DNA from 2 places in the Exiguobacterium oxidotolerans JCM 12280 genome. Region 2 is predicted to be linked to the other one. Evidence: riboswitches for the same ligand, from Rfam matches in the RefSeq annotation. Region 2 holds a riboswitch; the other holds the start of a gene.

Evidence for each region. A riboswitch is a leader RNA that binds a small molecule or an ion and turns the genes downstream of it on or off. The one in region 2 is predicted to bind S-adenosylmethionine.
Region 1: it holds a riboswitch for S-adenosylmethionine, as region 2 does, so the genes downstream of both, P403_RS0106785 (Na+/H+ antiporter NhaC family protein) here and P403_RS0107630 (amino acid permease) in region 2, are expected to answer to the same signal.

The regions. Positions count from the first base shown of each region.
Region 1 covers NZ_JNIS01000001.1:1,324,483-1,328,247, reverse strand. Annotated here, with positions in the region: gene P403_RS0106785 (Na+/H+ antiporter NhaC family protein) at 1-1,158, opposite strand, end outside; SAM riboswitch class I at 1,240-1,343, opposite strand; gene P403_RS0106780 (metal ABC transporter solute-binding protein, Zn/Mn family) at 1,412-2,383, opposite strand; gene P403_RS0106775 (alpha/beta hydrolase) at 2,555-3,514, shown strand; gene P403_RS0106770 (histidine phosphatase family protein) at 3,561-3,765, shown strand, end outside.
Region 2 covers NZ_JNIS01000001.1:1,500,579-1,504,343, forward strand. Annotated here, with positions in the region: gene mmuM (homocysteine S-methyltransferase) at 1-349, opposite strand, end outside; gene P403_RS0107630 (amino acid permease) at 324-1,727, opposite strand; SAM riboswitch class I at 1,808-1,909, opposite strand; gene P403_RS0107635 (polysaccharide pyruvyl transferase family protein) at 2,018-3,424, opposite strand; gene P403_RS0107640 (ketopantoate reductase family protein) at 3,728-3,765, opposite strand, start outside.

The DNA.
Region 1 (3,765 bases), 180 kb from region 2:
CAAAAGTTGTGCTCCGTACGGGATGATTCCTTGGACACCACAGGAAAAGAGGTCGAGGATACTGGCTGACTTCTTCCGATCGATGTCGTACGTATCCGCGATTTCAGCGGCGAGCGGTCCTGCGACAAGAATCGAAATCGTGTTATTCGCTGTTGCGAGATTCATTGCACTGACGAGGGCAGCCATACTGAACTCCGCTCCCCGGCGCTTGGAGATTTTTCGTGTCAGCGTTTCTTTGAGATAAGCAATTCCGCCGTTATAGGTGATCAGGCTAACGAGTCCGCCCATCAGTAACGTCAAGATGGAGATTTCTGCCATCCCCATCAATCCGTCAGACATCGCGAGAACAAAGCCACTTAATCCGAAGCTTCCGTCGATCATCCCGATGATCCCTGTCAACAATGTCCCGCCGAGTAAGACGAGAATGACGTTGACACCGAAAAGTGCGAGCACGATGACGGAAAGATACGGAATCAACTTATAGAAGTCGAACGCCTTTGCTTCGACGACATCTCCGGCGCCTGATACGAAGGCAAGTAAGATGACAGTGATGATAGCAGCAGGCAAGACGATTAAAAAGTTCGTTCTGAATTTATCACGCATGTTCGTTTTTTGTGTCCGGACGGCTGCGATCGTCGTATCGGAGATGAACGATAAGTTGTCACCGAACATTGCTCCACCGACGACGGCAGCAGCGGCGAGTGCGACATTGACACCCGTCGCGTCATGAATCCCAAGGGCAATCGGGGCGAGGGCAGCGATCGTCCCGGTCGAAGTCCCCATCGCCATCGAGATGAAAGCGGCGATGATGAACAATCCACTCATCAGGAGCGACTGGGGTAGGAAGCTGAGTGCGGCATTGACGGTCGCATCAATCGCTCCAATCGCATTCGCTGTTCCGGAAAACGTACCGGCAAGTAAAAAGATGAAGACCATGATCATGATGTCCGGGTTACCGGCACCGCGGGCAATCCGCTCGACCGTCTGGTTGATGTCTCCTTTAGCTGTCGCAGCAGCAAAAATCAAGGCAATCAACGCTGCAATCAAGATTGGGAATTTGTAAAAGTCGTTGTAGAAGATTCCTGCACCGATGAATAATACAAGGAAAACGAACAAGGGCAACAAAGCCCATTTGTTCGGTGTAATCGTTTCGTTCATGTCGAATCACTCCATTTCTTCAGCATACAAAAAAAGACCCCTTCGCAAGAAAGAAGGAGGTCTTTACTGAAAAAGACGCTCTTCTTATCTCTCAAGCCGTAGCTTGCTGGATTTGGCACAGTACGAATCAATCGTCCGCTGCCGAAACATCATTGGGCCAGTCCCTCCGTTTCTCGCGATAAAAAGAAGTCATTTAGTTGTTTAAAATACGTTTTCTACCGTAACGTATCTTTTAATGCTTGTCAACAGCACCTTACTGCAGTGCCTGTTTGAGTGTCGTGACGTTTTCATTCATCAAATCAAAATAGGATTGATCTTGTTGTTCTTTTGTGACGGACTCGAGGTTATGGATCGTAATCGATTCGGCACCGATTTCTTTTTGGATGACACGGGCGACCTTTGGCGACACCGTCTCTTCGAAGGCGATATAGTGTAAGTCATGTAACTTAGCTTCTTTGACGATTGCGGCGAGTTGCTTTTGTGACGGTTCGTCAGACGGCGAGATACCGGCAATCGGGAGTTGCTCGAAACCATACCGCTCTGCAAGATATCCATACGCTGCATGAGTGACGAGTAACTCTTTTTTTGAACCGGAGTCAACGGCCTTTTGTAAGTTTTGGTCGAGTTCATCTGCCTGTTTATTAAAGAGTGCGAGGTTTTTTTCGAACGCATCCTTCCGGTCAGGTGCTTCCTTTGCTAACGCGGTCGTAATCGAGTCAGCCATTTTCTTGGCGTTGTTCGGGTCGAGCCAAACATGCGGATCGTATTGTCCATGGTCATGCGACGCTTCTTCAGCCTCGTGATCATCATGGTCATCGTGTCCGTCTTCTTCGTGCGTATGAAGCGAAGCGGAAGCCTCGAGTAAGTCGATATTTTTACTTGTCTCGACAAAACGGATGGAATTACCGGCTAAACTTTCCTTAATCTTTTCAGAGTACGGCTCAAGGGTTGTGCCGGTAAGTAAAAATAGATCGGCTTTCGCAATCGTCGTCAGTTGCTTCGGAGTCGGCTCATACGAATGCGGATCGGCGCCAGGTGGAACGATCATTTCGACCTGAACGTCCTTTCCACCAATTTCTTTGGCGATGGCTGCCGTGGCGAACGTCGAAGTATAAACCTGTAGTTTACCATCGTCACTCGAATCTGATGAAGACGATGACCCGCACGCAGCAAGAAGACTTGCGCTCATGGTTGCAACGGTGAATGCTGTAATTAGTTTTTTCATATGAATAAAACCTCCAAGATTATTAAAACGTAATTGTTCCGATTTGGACTTTCTAACTATATCCGACGAAAATTAAAGCGTCAAGTCGGAATGTTGTGAAGTTCTAGTTCAAAATAAATCGGGTAAGAGAAGAGTAGAAGAGAAATCGGAATGAGCCTTGGAGGTGGTGAGGTGAAACGTGAAACAGCATGGTTGATGGGTGGAGCCGCTATTTTGACGACGGCTGCTGCTGGTGCGAGCATTTGGAATAATTATGGAGCCTTACTGAGATGGACGGAGCCGGTCTTGCCGCTTACCGAAAAGCAATTAGCACCACGAAATCTTTTATACAAGACGGTCAATCAGCAGGACTTGACGTTAGATATCTATTATCCGCCGGGAGAAGGACCGTTTCCGGTCGCGATTTATGCTCATGGCGGCGCATTCGTTCGTGGGAACCGTGATGATGTGTTTAGTTTTGCTCCAATCATCGACCGGTTTTTAGAACTCGGAATTGCCGTTTGTAGCATCGACTATCGTTTATTTGAGGATGGCAGCTATTTTCCGGATAACCTTGAAGATGTTCGAGATGCCTTATGTTTTTTAAATCAACAAGCGGATGAATTGCGCATCGCGCGCGGTCGGATGCTTTTATGGGGTGATTCAGCAGGTGGTGCCTTAATGTTGACGACGGCACTTGCTCCGACTGAATTTATCGGCGAACAGGCGGAATCGCATCTCCCTTTAATCAGTGGAGTCATCGCCCTATATCCGCCGACGAATTTTCTGTTGTTTAAGTTCATTCAAACCTGGATTGCCCATATCAAGTTTTATGGCGGCGGACGGGAAGAATGGCGACAGCTGATGACGCGTGTCTCCCCGGCGACACATTTAAGTTCTGACTCGCCGCCAATCATGTTGTTGCACGGAAAAAAAGATCCAATCGTCCCGTTTGCTCAAGCACTCCATTTCGTTGAGAAGGGAGCGGATGTTGGGGCGGATGTTCGATTATTCTCTTTCCCAAATGGTACGCATTCGCTGGCGAGCTTTGCCCAAACTGAAAATCCGCTCAAGATTGAACGTTTACTCGAACGAATCGAAGCCTTCAGTTGTCACGTGCTCATCTTACCGAAACGAGAGACGCTTCATTAGGAAACATGATACAATCAGTCATATTTCTTTAGAAGGAGACTGCAAAATGACGGAAATTTGTTTAGTACGACACGGTCAAACGGACTGGAACTTAAACGAGCGGATTCAAGGGCGTGAAGATATACCACTTAACGAGACCGGTAGAAAACAGGCGGCCCTCAGTGCTGCTTACCTGGCAGAAGAACAGTGGGACGTCTTGATTTCAAGTCCGCTATCACGAGCTGTCGAAACGGCTGAAATCATTGGTCAAT
Region 2 (3,765 bases):
CAATCAACGATTGTGCTCCTGCTCCGGCGACTTCTTGACGTGCACGTTGTGCCAAGTAGACCGTCTGCTTGATCAGTTCGATCGCTGCACCCGTCTCGATTCCCCGTTGTTCAAACCCTTGCAAACTTGCTTGATAACTCGAGGTGATGGCACAGTCCGCACCGATTCGAAAATAGTCGGCATGGACACGATGAATCTGCTCCGGCTCTTCGACCAAGACCCGTGCCGACCAGAGTGGATCGGCGAGATCACTCCCGTGCCGCTCCAGTTCTGTTGCGAGCGCCCCATCAAGTAAAATAAACGGTTTTTCGTTAAGTAAGGCTTCAACTGGATTTTTCTGTTTTGACATCTTCCACACTCCGTTTCTGTGATTTTTTCGTCAGGTAATGCACGAGATAACAAAGTCCGATAAAGGGAATTCCAAAATATAAGGCAACACGCTGCGTCGGATCAAAGGCAATCCCGATCAGTGACAACAGGCAAATCAAAAAGGAGACGATCGGGACAACTGGATAAAATGGTGTCCGGTACACCAAGTCTTGCACGTCGTGTCCTTCTCTCAGGTAACGCCGCCGAAATAAGTATTGCGAAGCACTGATGCTCATCCAGACAACGACGACAGCAAGTCCTGAAATCGAGACGAGTGCGATATAGACGCTTTCTGCTGCGTAGACACTCGATAGTAGTGCAAACAATCCGCCGAGCATGCTGGACATGACGGCACGTGTCGGAACACCGTTTTGACTCAATTGAGCAAAGAACGGTGAAATCATCCGTTGATCCGACAGTGACCACAACATCCGTGACGCAGCATACAAACCGGAGTTCGCTGCCGATAAGATTGCTGTCAAGATGACAAAGTTCATGATGTCCGCCGCAAATGGAATCCCGATCCGTTCAAACACGGCAACGAACGGACTCTCAAGCACACCTTTTGCATCCGTCGGCAGTAAAATCGCCAGGACGATGATCGTGCCGACAAAAAACACGACCAGCCGGACAATCGTCGTCCGAATGGCCAGAGGAATCGTCCGCTTCGGATCAACCGTCTCGCCTGCCGCAACACCAATCAGTTCTGTACCTGAATAGGCAAAGTTGACGGCGAGCATCGTCATCAAAATCGCAAAGGCCCCGTTCGGGAAGAGTTCCCCTTCCGTCAGCGGTCCGAACAACGGAGCTGCTTCTCCTGACGCCAGTGGAATAAAGCCGACGATTGCTGCTGCCCCTAAGACGATGAAGGCGATGATCGTCATGACTTTCACGGCAGAAAACCAAAATTCGACTTCGGCGAACACACGCACTGTCAGTACATTAATCACTAAAATAATGATGACGAACAATCCGCTGAACAACCAGACCGGCACGTCCGGAAACCAGCGTTGCATCAATAAACCAGCTGCTGTGAATTCGGACCCAAGCGCAACCGTCCACGTCAGCCAGTAGAGCCAGGCGACCGTACAGCCGGTTCCCGGTCCAATGTACTTTGTTGCATAACTATGAAAGGCACCGGTTTCCGGCATATGTACAGCGAGTTCCCCTAAACAAAGCATCACGAGATAAACGACGAGTGCCCCAAGCAAGTAGGACAAAATCGTCCCGATTCGACCTGCTTGCTCTAATGTGTACCCCGTACTTAGGAACAGCCCCGTCCCGATGACGCCACCTAACGACAGCATGACGATATGACGGGATTCCATCTTTCGTCGAAATGTTGTTTTTTGCTCCATCCTCCACCACTCCTCTTTCTCGCTCAATAAAAAAACGCACTCCTGTACAGACAGGGTGCGTCGGTCGACAACATCAAGAGCGCTTATCGATCGGGTACAACACCCGCAGGAATTAGCACAGTATCTTTCGACCTGTTGCTGAGGCTTCAAAGGGCCAGTCCCTCCACCTCTCTGGATAAGAATGTAATTTTTCATAACAATAGCAGTCCTTTTTTGAATTGTCAACACAATTCAGATAATACAATTCAAAAAAAACGTCTCACACTGCATTGGCATGAGACGTTCTTTTATTATTTTTTTACGAAGAGATTAGCTGTCTTAAGGGCCACCCGAACTGCTTTACGGTTCAATGTACCTTCTTGATGTTTAACCACCTTCGTCTGCTTGTTGAGTTTATCTTGTAACGTTTTAATCTTTTTGTCTTTATCTTTATCATGTTTTTGAATCGCAGCGATTTTTTTCTCTTCTTCTGGAAAGAATGATTCAAAACGTGCGATTGCTTCTTCCATACTGATTCCTGTAATCGGTTTAACCGCTGGGAGGAGTTCTGTTTTCGCCATTTCACGATCAAACGGCACGTTCTCTGGATAGTTCGTGTCTTGATAGATATGCTCCAAGTCGTTCGTGTTCAAGAAGTCAAGAAAGTTATCGAAGTTTTTCACTTGAATCCGCGCCGGGCTTTGGAAGTCTGCTGTTTCGACGACGTCCGAAAGCCGTGTATACGCCGTGATGTCATTTGCCCAGATGTGAGTCAATTGATGGTAATCTGTTAATTCACGCATCCTTGCATCTTTAGGAATCAAAATACTCGGTGTTCCAGTGAGTGTCGCTGTGATGTTTCCGTGGAGACGTGCACCAAAGCTCAAGTCAGCTTCTTTGAGGAAGTCGAACCACGTTTGAGCGTTTAAGAAGAAACGAACACGGCCATTCATATACACCGGGTGTGACATTCTAGCTGCATAATTCATATCTGAAAGGTCTCCAAACGGATGAGTTCCAGTGTACGTCAACTTCAATTCTTTCATCCATTGTGGGATGAAATAGTGATTTGGATACTCTTCCATTCCACGTGTGATAAAATCAAGGACATTTTTGGGTGAAAAACGTGATGAATTGACACTAATCATCGAATCTTTCGTGATGTTTGTCTCACGGATGTGAAGATCACGACCGAATGCATACATCGATGGGCAACCGATGACTTTATGATCGATGCCTTCACGGAAACCAAGGCGTGTCAGGTATTTCGACGTGATTTCACCACGAAGTCCAATGATTCTCGAACGTTCGAGGACTGCGCTGACGAATGCTTTAACATCCTCGTCGAACGGGAATCCGCCTTTTAAGTCCGGCTCGAATGGTGCGCGTAGACCAACACCGATCACGACGACGGGAATTTTCAATTTTTTAATCAATCGTGTGTATTTTCGAAGGGACGATGCGAACTCTTGACGGAATGCATCCGCAAGTGGAATGACGTAAAGATCAAAATTTTCGTTGATCTCATCTGCACGTTCTTCATCATAGTAGTAATAGTCAGGCGTGATCGTCGTTCCTTCCGTCATCAATGTTCGGAAGATACTGTACTGATAGATCAAATTCCCAACGTTCCCTCCGATTGAATTTTCTCTCATTATATACTCAGCATCAAACTGTTCAAAGGGTGTCATACCTGCACGAATAATAATACGCTTCATGTCAAATTATCCCCTCTCACAAATCCAAAAAAACATTAACAACTTATATTTTAGAGATATCTAAATCATATCCCTTACTTATATTTAAGTCTATTTTAATTAAAGAGATAGAGTATCATTTAAAAGAATATTCTCATCATTTAAATTTTATTTAATATTTTCCCCACTTATAATCAGAGTCAGTCAAGAAAAATTTACGAACATAACATTTTCTAGCTACATAAATAGCTTCTCTTAAGGTAAACAATAGAGTCACCTTGGAGAAGCTATTTGTAATTCTCGATTTCGAAGCCCTTCAACAGCTTAAATAGTAATTGATAGCTGTTCATATATCTTTAAAT